DNA from 4 places in the Pseudoalteromonas sp. DL2-H2.2 genome. Region 3 is predicted to be linked to each of the others. Evidence: predicted binding sites of a transcription regulator. Region 3 holds the regulator's gene; each other region holds the start of a gene.
The links. Region 3 encodes sigma-54, which starts transcription at its own class of promoters, with help from an activator protein. Its sites were predicted from a motif close to GTTGGCACGNNNNTNGNNT; they were not measured.
Positions count from the first base shown of each region.

Region 1: the regulator sigma-54 is predicted to act here: its motif matches at 1,797-1,815, upstream of glnA (glutamate--ammonia ligase).
Region 2: the regulator sigma-54 is predicted to act here: its motif matches at 1,712-1,730, upstream of L1285_RS03760 (P-II family nitrogen regulator).
Region 4: the regulator sigma-54 is predicted to act here: its motif matches at 1,733-1,751, upstream of L1285_RS11170 (DUF2726 domain-containing protein).

Region 1 is NZ_JAKGBD010000012.1:22,180-25,364, forward strand. Features, by position in the region: gene L1285_RS17990 (DUF4124 domain-containing protein) at 1-75, opposite strand, end outside; gene glnA (glutamate--ammonia ligase) at 332-1,738, opposite strand; gene typA (translational GTPase TypA) at 2,151-3,185, shown strand, end outside.
Region 2 is NZ_JAKGBD010000002.1:235,414-238,598, reverse strand. Features, by position in the region: gene L1285_RS03770 (S10 family peptidase) at 1-6, opposite strand, end outside; gene L1285_RS03765 (GGDEF domain-containing response regulator) at 344-1,579, shown strand; gene L1285_RS03760 (P-II family nitrogen regulator) at 1,773-2,111, shown strand; gene L1285_RS03755 (ammonium transporter) at 2,123-3,185, shown strand, end outside.
Region 3 is NZ_JAKGBD010000002.1:635,484-638,668, forward strand. Features, by position in the region: gene lptA (lipopolysaccharide transport periplasmic protein LptA) at 1-128, shown strand, start outside; gene lptB (LPS export ABC transporter ATP-binding protein) at 125-850, shown strand; gene L1285_RS05530 (RNA polymerase factor sigma-54) at 895-2,403, shown strand; gene hpf (ribosome hibernation promoting factor) at 2,429-2,716, shown strand; gene L1285_RS05540 (PTS sugar transporter subunit IIA) at 2,719-3,174, shown strand.
Region 4 is NZ_JAKGBD010000005.1:293,435-296,619, reverse strand. Features, by position in the region: gene arcB (aerobic respiration two-component sensor histidine kinase ArcB) at 1-452, opposite strand, end outside; gene folE2 (GTP cyclohydrolase FolE2) at 725-1,645, shown strand; gene L1285_RS11170 (DUF2726 domain-containing protein) at 1,790-2,380, shown strand; gene mtnN (5'-methylthioadenosine/S-adenosylhomocysteine nucleosidase) at 2,503-3,185, shown strand, end outside.

The sequences.
Region 1 (3,185 bases), on a different contig from region 3:
GCGGTAGACCTTTTGATCCGATACAGCGCTGCCGCTGTACACCAAACACAGAATCACCCAATAAAGCCGCAACACAATTTCACCTTGCTCAAAAGACGCACATGACCAGCTATAACTTTAGTGCTTTTAGCGCAAGTTTACCATTGCACTGATACGAAAAAAGCCCGCAACGCGGGCTTGAGAACACATATGATTTAAGAGCGCAGAGTCAGCCTGTTCTTTCACCGAGCAGCTGCCTGGCCGGTGAGCGAATACGGCTTAATTAAGCATTCCGGGCTGCGCAGTGCACAAGCCTTATCAGCCTGTACACACCAGAACACAGAAAATCAGCTTATACGCTGTAGTACATTTCGAACTCAACCGGGTGAGTTGTCATGTTCAGCTTCTCAACTTCCTGAGATTTCAATCCGATGTATGCATCAATCAGGTCGTCAGTGAATACACCGCCCTGAGTCAGGAACTCACGGTCTGCATCCAGAGAATCCAGTGCTTCTTGCAGTGATGAGGCAACTGTCGGGATCTCTGCAGCTTCTTCCGCTGGCAGGTCATATAAGTCTTTGTCCATCGCATCGCCAGGGTGGATCTTGTTTTTGATACCATCAAGGCCAGCCATCAGCATGGCAGAGAACGCCAGGTAAGGGTTCGCAGTAGGATCCGGGAAGCGTACTTCAATACGACGTGCTTTTTCAGACGGTACAACCGGGATGCGGATAGACGCTGAACGGTTACGTGCTGAGTAAGCCAGCATAACAGGTGCTTCGAAGCCAGGTACCAGGCGCTTGTACGAGTTGGTAGAAGCGTTTGCAAATGCGTTGATAGCTTTAGCGTGCTTGATGATACCACCGATATAGTAAAGCGCTTCTTCAGACAGACCGCCGTACTTGTCGCCAGCAAAGATGTTTTTGCCATCTTTACCCAGTGACTGGTGACAGTGCATACCAGAACCGTTGTCGCCTACCACAGGCTTAGGCATAAAGGTCGCTGTCTTGCCATACAGGTGCGCCATGTTGTGGATAACGTATTTCATTTCCTGAATTTCGTCAGCCTTGATCACCATAGTATTAAAGCGTGTTGCGATCTCGTTCTGACCGGCAGTGGCTACTTCGTGGTGGTGCGCTTCAACAACCTGACCCATTTCTTCCAGAACCAGACAGGTCGCACTACGCCAGTCACCTGATGAATCTACCGGTGCAACCGGGAAGTAACCGCCTTTTACGCCTGGACGGTGACCCATGTTGCCTTCTTCATAGCTTCTGTCTGAGTTCCAGCTTGCTTCCTGGGCATCAATTTTGTACATAGAGCCAGACATGTCTGTTTTGAACTTCACGTCGTCAAACAGGAAGAACTCAGGCTCAGGGCCGAACAGTACGGTGTCCGCAATACCAGTAGAGCGCATGTAGTCTTCTGCACGCTTAGCAACAGAACGCGGGTCACGTTCGTAACCTTGCATGGTTGATGGCTCAAGTACGTCACAACGTACGATCAGCGTGGTTTCTTCTGAGAAAGGGTCTAGCTTAGCGGTAGAGGCATCTGGCATCAGGACCATGTCTGATTCGTTAATGCCTTTCCAGCCTGCGATTGACGAGCCGTCGAACATCTTGCCGTCTTCAAAGAAGTCTTCATCGGCCTGGTGATGAGGAATAGAAACGTGTTGCTCTTTACCTTTGGTATCCGTGAAACGTAAATCAACGAATTTAACGTCGTGTTCTTTAATAAGGTCTAAAACCGATTGTGACATGTGTCCTCCGACTCGTAGGGTTATTTTTTGTTGCAGTGCTCTGCATTTGCGCACTACTAAGCGTTATTCGTGCCAGTTTTTATAATGCATTATTAATCAATAGTTTATTTTTATCTGTAACATATGGAACCTCAATGCGCACCAAGTTGGTGCGCGTTGATATTGGAATTCGCACCACCCTGGTGCGCTGCGCAATGGTTTCAATGTAGCACATGGCTGTGACTGTGGAGCGATAAAACAGCATACTTTAGTTATTTCACGGGTTGGGCTGTAAAAAAAAGCTGGATAAACTTTCATCTGTCACATTATTAGGGGATAATACGCGACCTTTAATTGTGGATCGGCATCTTAGGTGCGCATTTTTGCGCGATTCGACTAGGATCACTGAGGGCCAACTTCTCTGAGTAAAAATATGAGCATTGAAAAGTTAAGAAATATCGCGATCATCGCGCACGTTGACCATGGTAAAACTACCCTAGTCGATAAGCTGCTAGAACAATCTGGCACATTAGAGACACGCGGTGGCAACGAAGAGCGTGTCATGGACTCGAATGATATTGAAAAAGAGCGTGGCATCACCATCCTGGCGAAAAACACCGCCATCGAGTGGAACGATTACCACATCAATATCGTAGACACCCCGGGACACGCCGACTTTGGTGGTGAGGTAGAGCGTGTACTTTCAATGGTTGACTCAGTATTGCTACTGGTTGATGCCCAGGAAGGTCCGATGCCGCAAACGCGTTTCGTAACGCAAAAAGCATTCGCACTGGGTCTGAAGCCTATCGTTGTTATCAACAAGATCGACAAGCCAGGTGCACGCCCTGACTGGGTAATGGATCAGGTATTTGACCTGTTCGACAACCTGGGCGCGACTGATGAGCAGCTTGACTTCCAGGTTATCTACGCATCTGCTATCAATGGTTGGGCGACGCTTGACCTGGATGAGTCGTCAGACAACATGCAGCCAATGTTCGAAGCGATTGTTGAGCAGGTAGAAAAGCCAGACGCAGATCCGGAAGGCGCGTTCCAGATGCAGATCTCTCAGCTGGACTACAACTCTTACATCGGTGTAATCGGTGTAGGCCGTATCAAGCGTGGTACAGTGAAAGTAAACCAGCAAGTCACTATCGTTGGTGCTGACGGCTCAACACGTAACGGTAAAGTAGGTCAGGTTCTGACTTATTTAGGCCTTGACCGTCATGAAGCGCAAGAAGCACAGGCTGGCGATATCATCGCTATCACAGGTCTGGGTGAGCTGAAAATCTCTGACACTGTGTGTGATGTCAATGCGGTTGAAGCGCTACCTGCGCTGTCTGTTGATGAGCCTACGGTAACCATGACCTTCTCTGTAAACACGTCACCGTTCTCAGGTCAGGAAGGTAAATTCGTTACTTCACGTAACATCCTTGAGCGTCTTCAGGCTGAACTGGTACACAACGTTGCA
Region 2 (3,185 bases), 400 kb from region 3:
CAACATGTTTTTTTAATTTTTTGATGAAATGAATTGGCACATTTAAGACCCATCCTGCGCAGAATTCAAAGAACTTGAGACTAACAGCCAAAAAATAGGCTACCTGAGCGAAGGTGTTAATACTTATGTCCAAATGGTTTGTTTTTTGTATCTGATTTAGGCAGGGTAAACGGAGGTTTGGCGTCTATCCGTTTCCACCTGTTTACAAATTAATTGAAGGGCGAGTTTTTTTTGTCACAGAAATCGCGTATATTTAATCCTTATGTCCGTAGTATGAAAGTATTTAGCGCTGTTAAATTCTTGTATCTCTTCCCTTTTCTCGTAGTTTTAGTAGAGCATAGTAATGCAAAGAGTATTAATCGTCGAAGACAGTAAGGTAGTGCAGCAAATCCTTCGCCACCTTGCGTCACAACACCTGGATGTGGAAATCGATTTTGCCTGGTCACTGAAAGAAACCCAGGCATTACTCGAGAGCCAACATTACACCCTGGCACTGGTTGACCTGACCTTACCAGACGCCTCTGATGGCGAGGTAGTGCAACTCACTTTAAGCCGCAATGTGCCCACTGTGGTGCTGACATCCAAAATCGATGAATACAGTCGTCAGCAGATGCTTGAAATGGGGGTCGTCGATTATGTGATTAAGGACAACCGCGACTCTTATTTGTATGCCATCAAGCTGGTATCGCGTTTACTGCGCAACGAAGGGTGTCAGGCGTTGATCGCCGATGACTCGATGATCAGCCGGGCGGTGATGCGCCAGATGCTAGAAAAGCAGTTGTTTACTGTGTTTGAAGCGCAAGATGGTGAGCAGGCGTTAAACATGCTCAACGCTAAGCCCGAGATCAAACTCTTGCTGACAGATTATGCTATGCCTACGATGGACGGCTTTGAGCTGGTAAAAGCGGTGCGTAACAGTCGCGGGCGCGATGATCTGGCCATCATTGGTTTGTCCGGTGCCGGAAGTCATGGCCTGTCTGCCAAGTTCATCAAGTACGGCGCGAATGACTTTTTGACGAAACCCTTTATGAATGAAGAGTTCCATTGTCGGGTGATGCAAACTATGGATCAGCTAAACCTGATAGCCGACATTAAAGAGTATGCGCATAGGGATTTTCTGACCGGTCTCTACAATCGTCGCTATTTTTGCCAGCACATGGATAAGGTTTTAAAAAATAAGCCAGACCAGTTTACACTGGCTTTGCTGGATCTCGACCACTTCAAAGCAATCAATGATCAGTATGGTCATCTTGGCGGTGACAAAGTCTTGTCCCAGGCCGCTGAATTGCTGAATAGTTCATTCAACCACTGCTTAGTTGCCCGAGTGGGCGGGGAAGAGTTTGCAGTACTGATGCCGGGTAATGATCTGAGCGTGGCTAAAGACAGTTGTCAGGACTTCAGAGAGCGCTTTGCCAATACCCAGTTTATGATCCAGGACCAGGCGCTGCATTGTACTCTCAGTGTCGGCATTGCCCGATGCGATAAAGCCACCCTCAGTGACGTTATGCGCGCCGCAGACAATGCGCTTTACCAGGCGAAAGAAGCGCAGCGCAATTGTGTTATGGTGAGTGAAAGCTAAACGGCCACTTACTAATCATCACTTTGCACCATTTCAAGTCAGACAAAAAATAAGCGCACCAGCACGGTGCGTTTGTTGTTTCTGTAACCCCCTACAAATACGCTAACTAATTGTAAAAAAATCACTTTTATTTTTGGCATAAAGGTTGGATTACCTTCTCCCGACAGGATCATCTGCCCTGGGGGGGCGAATAATGAAAATGATAAGCGCAATAATTAAACCATTTAAGCTGGATGAAGTCCGCGAAGCCCTGGCCGAGCTGGGCATTGAGGGTATGACCGTGGTGGATGTCAAAGGCTTTGGCCGCCAGCGTGGCCACACTGAGTTATATCGGGGAGCCGAATATCAGGTCGACTTTATTCCAAAAATTAAGCTCGAAATTGCGACACGCAGTGAAAACACTCAGCGTGTTGTCGAGGCCATTACGGCCATTGCCAGCACCGGCAAAATTGGCGACGGCAAAATCTTTGTTTATGACCTTGAGCAAATAGTCCGGATCCGTACCGGCGAACTCGACGAAGAAGCGATTTAAGGGGCGATACAATGGAAAATACGGTAATAGAACTACAATTCTCTCTGAACACCTTTTACTTTCTGGTCTCCGGCATTCTGGTGATGTGGATGGCGGCAGGTTTTGCCATGCTCGAAGCCGGGCTGGTGCGCTCTAAAAACACCACCGAGATCCTCACTAAAAACGTCGCCCTGTATGCCATTGCCTGTACCATGTTTTTACTGGTCGGCTACAACATCATGTATGTGGATAATGTTGAAGGCGGCGTAGTCCCGAATTTTGGCGCGTTGATTGGCAGTGCGGCCGCAGATGCCGATCATGCACTGGAATCAGATTTCTTCTTTCAGGTGGTGTTCGTGGCAACCGCCATGTCGATTGTATCCGGTGCGGTCGCTGAACGTATGAAGCTGTGGGCCTTTTTGCTGTTTACTGTGGTGTTGACTGGGCTTATCTATCCAATTGAAGGGTACTGGACCTGGGGCGCCGGATTCTTATCTGAGATGGGCTTTGTTGATTTTGCAGGGTCTGCGATTGTGCATGGGGCAGGTGCAGCAGCGGCACTGGCAGGTGTTTTACTGCTGGGTGCGCGTAAGGGTAAATATGGTAAAAACGGTGAAATCTACCCAATTCCCGGTTCAAACTTACCCCTGGCCACACTGGGTACCTTTATTTTGTGGATGGGCTGGTTTGGTTTTAACGGCGGCTCGCAACTGTTTTTAGCAGATAAAAGCAACGCCATCGCCGTCAGTCAGATCATGGTGAATACCAATGCGGCGGCGGCTGCTGGTGCCATTGCTGCGCTGGTGGTGTGCAAACTGATGTGGAAAAAAGCCGACCTGACCATGATCCTCAATGGTGCATTGGCAGGCCTGGTCACCATTACTGCGGAGCCGGCATCGCCTACGCCTGTACTGGCCTGTATTTTGGGCATGCTGGGCGGCTCTTTGGTGGTATTCAGTATCGTTGCGCTTGATAAGCTGCGTATTGATGACCCTGTGGGGGCCATTTCGGTGCACGGTGTGTGCGGCGCGCTGGGAATTATGATGGTGCCTTTCTCCAACAGCGATGCCAGCTTTATGACGCAGGCCATTGGCC
Region 3 (3,185 bases):
TTGTGTACGACATGGAAAAGAAGCTGATCAGCGCACAACGTGGTGAGCAGGAACAAAACCGTGTTAGAACCATTCTTTTACCCGAAAAAGACAATACCAAGCAACCACAAGAGAAGGGTAATCCGTGAGTAAGTTAACCGCCACGGCACTGGCCAAAAGCTACAAGGGCAGGCAAGTCGTTAAGAACGTTGAATTGAGCGTTGAGGCAGGCAGTATTGTTGGTCTGCTCGGCCCTAATGGCGCGGGTAAAACCACCACCTTTTACATGATTGTCGGCTTGGTGCCCAGTGATAAGGGTAGCATTCACATTGATGATCAAGACATTACCTTGCTGCCTATGCACAGTCGGGCAAGGTTAGGCATTGGTTACCTGCCTCAAGAATCCTCTATTTTTCGTAAACTGACCGTCTATCAGAACCTGATGGCCATCTTGGAAACCCGTAAGGAGCTCAATAAAGAGCAGCGAGAAGTCATCCTCAACGAGTTGTTAGATGAATTTAATATCCAACATATTCGGGATAGCCAGGGTATGGCTTTGTCGGGTGGTGAACGTCGCCGGGTAGAAATTGCACGCGCCCTTGCGGCAGATCCAAAATTTATCTTATTGGATGAGCCTTTCGCTGGCGTTGATCCCATTTCGGTGTTAGATATAAAGAAAATTATCGAACACTTAAAAAACCGCGGCATAGGCGTGCTGATCACCGACCACAATGTACGTGAAACGCTGGACGTCTGTGAGAAAGCTTATATAGTGTCACATGGTGAACTCATAGCAGCAGGCACCCCGGAGCATGTTCTTGCCGATCAAACCGTGCGGGATGTCTACCTAGGTGAGCAATTCAGGCTATAGTTATAAGATTAGAAGTAAATAACAAAAAGGATTGTTAGAGATACATGAGGCAATCGCTACAGCTGCGCATGGGGCAGCAACTGACAATGACACCACAGCTGCAACAGGCCATTCGCCTGTTACAGTTGAGTACGCTAGATCTCCAACAAGAAATCCAAGAAGCGCTTGATAGCAACCCTTTGTTGGAAGTGGAAGAAGGTGAGTCTGAATCACATGACAATGAAACTCAGTCCAAATCGGATACTGAGTTAGAACAACACACAACCAATGATAATGACAGCTTTGAGGACTCGGCTGTCAGTGACTACGAACAAGACAGCGATGCTGCATTAAACAAAGACACAGTCAGTGACGATCTGGCAATGGACGTCACCTGGGACGAGTACATCAGTGCCGCCCCGGCAAGCAGCTCTGGCCCGATGCCAGAAGATGAAACCATCTATCAGGGCAAAACCACTGAGACGCTGCAAGAATATATGATGTGGCAACTAGAGCTCACGCCTTTCAGCCCAACTGACAGAGCCATCGCTTTGGCGATAGTGGAAGCCGTTGATGATGCTGGCCTGCTGACAATCAGCTGTGAAGACATTGTCGAGAGCATGAATCAAGACAATGACGACGAACACATAGAACTGGACGAAGTTGAAGCCGTACTGAAACGGGTGCAATTATTCGATCCCGTTGGTATTGCTGCGCGCAGCTTGCAGGAATGCTTGTGTATCCAGCTCAACCAGTTTGATCGCAACACCCCCTGGCTCACTCAAACCAAAGAAATCCTGACTGAACACATTGATTTGCTGGCTAGCCGCGATTATCGCACTTTGATGAAAAAGACCAAGCTCAAAGAAGCGGATCTGAAAGAAGTAATGACCCTGATCCACAGCCTGAATCCGAAACCTGCTGCCAGCATAGTGCAAGAAGAAGCGGACTATGTGATCCCGGATGTGTCGGTGAAAAAGGTGAAAGGACGCTGGGTTGTTGAGCTCAACCCGGACTCAATGCCAAAAATCAGAGTGAACGATCACTACGCCGCTATGTCTCGCTCCGTCAAGTCGAGCACCGATAGCCAGTTTATTCGCTCGCACCTGCAAGAGGCAAAATGGTTCATCAAGAGCCTGGAAAGTCGTAACGAAACTTTATTAAAAGTTACTAATTGCATTGTGCAGCAACAACAGGCATTCTTTGAACATGGCCCCGAGGCAATGAAGCCGATGGTACTCAATGATGTGGCCGAAATGGTCGACATGCATGAGTCCACGATTTCACGTGTCACTACGCAAAAGTATATGCACACGCCACGCGGTATCTATGAGTTGAAGTATTTCTTCTCAAGCCATGTCAGCACTGAAAACGGAGGAGAATGCTCTTCGACTGCAATCAGAGCATTGATCAAAAAGCTAATTGCCGCTGAAAACACAGCTAAGCCATTAAGTGACAGCAAAATAGCGGATGTATTGGCAGATCAAGGGATCAAAGTGGCTAGACGTACAATTGCCAAATACCGAGAGTCTTTGGCTATCCCACCGTCGAATCAGCGTAAAAGCCTGATTTAGACGTAACTACAGAAGGAAAATGCTTATGCAACTAAATTTAACTGGTCGACATGTAGAAATCACCGATTCGTTAAGAGACTATGTAACAAACAAGTTTGCGAAGCTAGAAAGGCACTTTGATCACATCAATAATGTGCATGTTATCCTAGATGTCGAAAAGCTGATCCAAAAAGCAGAAGCCACACTACATGTGAACGGGGGAGAAATCTTTGCCTCAACCGAACACCGGGATATGTATGCCGCAATAGACGGACTTATCGACAAGCTTGATCGCCAGGTGATCAAGCATAAAGAGAAGCTAACTCGACACTAATCATGAAACTAAGCTCATTGATTTCACAGGACTGCAGCAAAGCTGCGGTCCTTTTTAATAGCAAAAAACGCATTCTAGAGTACATCAGTGAACTGGCTCACAGCCAGCTTCCTGACAGTAATGCCCATGATATCCTGGACGCTTTACTGAGCCGTGAAAAACTCGGTAGTACCGGCATAGGTAAAGGGATCGCGCTGCCACATGGCCGCCTGCCTGGCATAGATAAAGTGGTCGCCATGCTGCTGGTTAACCAACAAGGCATTGCCTTTGACGCCATCGACAATCAACCCGTCGACATTTTTGTGGCACTCATCGTACCCGAGGGAGAAAATCAACAACATTTGCAGACCTTGGCAACAATCGCTGATAAACTTAAAAACAAGGTGTTTTGTAAACGAATCAGACAAGCTCACAATGATCAGGAGTTATTTGCGATAATTGAAGAGTTTGACAACTAACGGAGAGTTTC
Region 4 (3,185 bases), on a different contig from region 3:
AGCATGCTCTGTTGTGCCAGCTCTTGCTGAGTTTTGCGTCGCTCAGCTATTTCTTTGCGTAGTTCGGCAATCGCCCGATGCTTCGCATGCAAGGCCATTTTCCGTTCATCTATCTCATTGTTGAGCCGGTTAATGTTGTCTTTGAGTGTCTGGTTAAGTAGTTTTTCTTGTTGTGTAGCAGATTCCAGATACTCTTTTGACGCATCCAGCTGACGCATTGCATAGATGGCAACGGAGAGCAGCAATGGCGAGGTTAATGCGGCAAATATCACCACCGACAACACATTGACCAGCGTGACTTCGCCAAGCGCAACATAGTAAAACATGCACGCCAACACCAGAGACACCACCAGCACAAATGCATAGGCAACCACGCCTGCCCAGCGGTCTCCGTAATTCTTAATCAAATTAGATAAAATTCGGGCCCAGGTCCCAAATGAAGAGTCAAGCATAATAAAATCACCCAGTTAACGCCTTACATTATACCTGACCCAAACGCAGAAGCGAGTGACCAAAAGTCGCAAGCGCTATTGCACAAACCAGAATGACCGCCGCAACCCGCGGTTTCTCTGCCTTTTGAAGGTGTTTAGAAAGTCGACCCCGGCGTATGAATTTTTGCACACTTGGGCGATTTTTTTACCAGAAATTTTCCAACGCGCTCGGCAAGTTGTGACATTTTGGTGTAACATGCCCCACCCTAATAGTCGTGATTAAGAGAGTTCAAATGCCAACTTCAATGCCTGACATTGCACATTCTGCGGACGCCTTACAAGAAGGTAAGCTGGACTGGGTCGGAATGGGAAATATCGAGCTACCTTTATTATTATCCAGCAAAGGCCTCAATGACACCCCGGTAACCGCTAAAGCGGATGCATTTGTCAGCCTCGACAGGGAAGATGCCAAAGGTATCCATATGTCACGGCTATTTTTGGCACTCGATACCTTATCTTGTGAACAAACACTCACACCAGGCGCAATTCGTTCGGTATTAGACAGCTTTATTACCAGCCACGAAGGGCTGAGCCATAGTGCCAAAGTGACCTTTCATTTTGAGTTGCCGCTGCGTCGTGCATCACTACTGAGTGGCAAACAGGGTTGGAAAAACTACCCGGTAAGTATTACGGCCAGCCTGAACGACGGCCAGTTTAGCCTCGAGCTGGCTGTTGATGTTACTTACTCATCGACCTGTCCCTGCTCTGCTGCCCTGGCGCGTCAGCTGATCCAAAACGCCTTTGAGCAAAAGTTTGCCGGTCAGTCACTCGACCATGCCAGTGTGCATGCCTGGCTGGGCACTACTGAAGGGATTTTAGCCACGCCACATTCACAGCGCTCTGTTACTAACATCAAAGTTAAACTAGATGAAAACTGTCAGGCATTTGACATTCTGGGCCTGGTCAACCTCGTAGAAGATGAGCTAAAAACGCCGGTACAGGCCGCGGTTAAACGCGAAGACGAGCAAGAATTTGCCCGCCTTAACGGACAAAACCTGATGTTCTGTGAAGATGCGGCAAGAAAGCTTAAAGCCTTGTTTGAAGAAGAAAATTATCAGGACTACTATATTAAGATAAATCACTATGAGTCTTTGCATGCACATGATGCCGTGGCATATGCTGTAAAAGGCCTGAAAGACGGCTATCGCGCGTAAGCCAGCAGCGCCCCGCCTTTCCTCAGCTCCGCTCGGCGAAGTACAGATCGCCGAGCAAAATTGATAATCTCCCTCCCTCCACTCACTTTAGGCACACTCTTTGCTTAATAATTTCAAAGTCAAATTGTTGTCGTGGAGTGATTTATGGAACTAACATTATTATCTATTCTGGCGCTGGTCGTTATTGCTTCCATTGTTATTTCAAAATACACGGATACCGGCGGTAATCCCTACCCGTTTAACCGTAAGGATTCAGTGTTCACCACAGTTGAAGCCTCGTTTTTACAGCTATTGGAGCGCTCGGTTGGTGATAAGTTTAAGGTTGTCAGTCGGGTTAAACTCATTGAGATCATCGAGTGTAAGCCTGGATTGTCTAAAAAGGCACGCCGCTCAGCCATTACCAAAGCACAAAACAAACAGCTTGATTACGTGCTGGTTGATAAAGAGACGCTCAATATTGTTGCTGCCGTAGACTTGGTCAACAACGCCAACAAAAATGGCCACAAAGCACAAAAAGACTGGTTTGTCAGCGGTGCGCTCGAGTCGGCAGGGATCCCACATATCCGTATGAAAGTGAAAAGCGGCTACAAGAGCGCAGAAGTGCGCGCAGCCATTCTGTTTAAGCTGGGTAAGAAACCGGAGCCACAAGCCAAGCCGCGTAATCGTAACTACAAACCTGCAGTACTGTCACCTTCTCAGGCCAAAGCCGCTTCTACGCAGCTGGCAGAGATCTAATCCCCCTATTCGCTGTCGGCCCCAGAGGCTGACAGCAAAACTATATACTCGCCTAACGTCATATTTTCTAAAGCTCATTTTGATATATAATGAGCAACACAGTTAAAAAATAAGAGAATATTATGAAAATAGGCATTATTGGCGCAATGGAGCAGGAAGTCACCATTCTGCGTGGCGCAATGAAGAACACACAAACCGCAACCAAAGGCGGCTTTACCTTTTACCACGGCGAGCTGGGTGGTCATGAAGTGACGTTAGTTCAGTCAGGTATAGGTAAAGTAGCAGCAACGGTTGCCACCACGCTGCTTATCGATAACTACACGCCAGATTGTGTAATTAATACAGGCTCTGCCGGTGGTTTTGACCCTGAACTAAATGTTGGTGATGTGGTTATCTCATCACAGGTAAAACACCATGATGTCGACGTTACTGCGTTTGGTTATGAGCTGGGCCAGGTTCCCCAAATGCCGGCAGGTTTCAGTGCACACCCGGCTTTGGTAGATGCTGCTCAGCAAAGTGTCGGTGAACTGACAGACATTCAGACTAAAGTTGGTTTAATTTGTACTGGTGATTCTTTCATGTGCGATCCGGCGCGTATCGACAAAACACGTCAGGATTTCCCGCAGATGCTGGCCGTTGAAATGGAAGGTGCAGCCATCGCGCAGGCCTGCCATGTGCTGAATACCCCGTTTGTTGTGATCCGCTCGTTATCAGACATCGCCGGCAAAGAATCGCCGCAATCGTTCGAAGCTTACCTGGAAATCGCCTCGGTGAATTCTTCTAAGCTGGTGACCGCCCTGTTGGC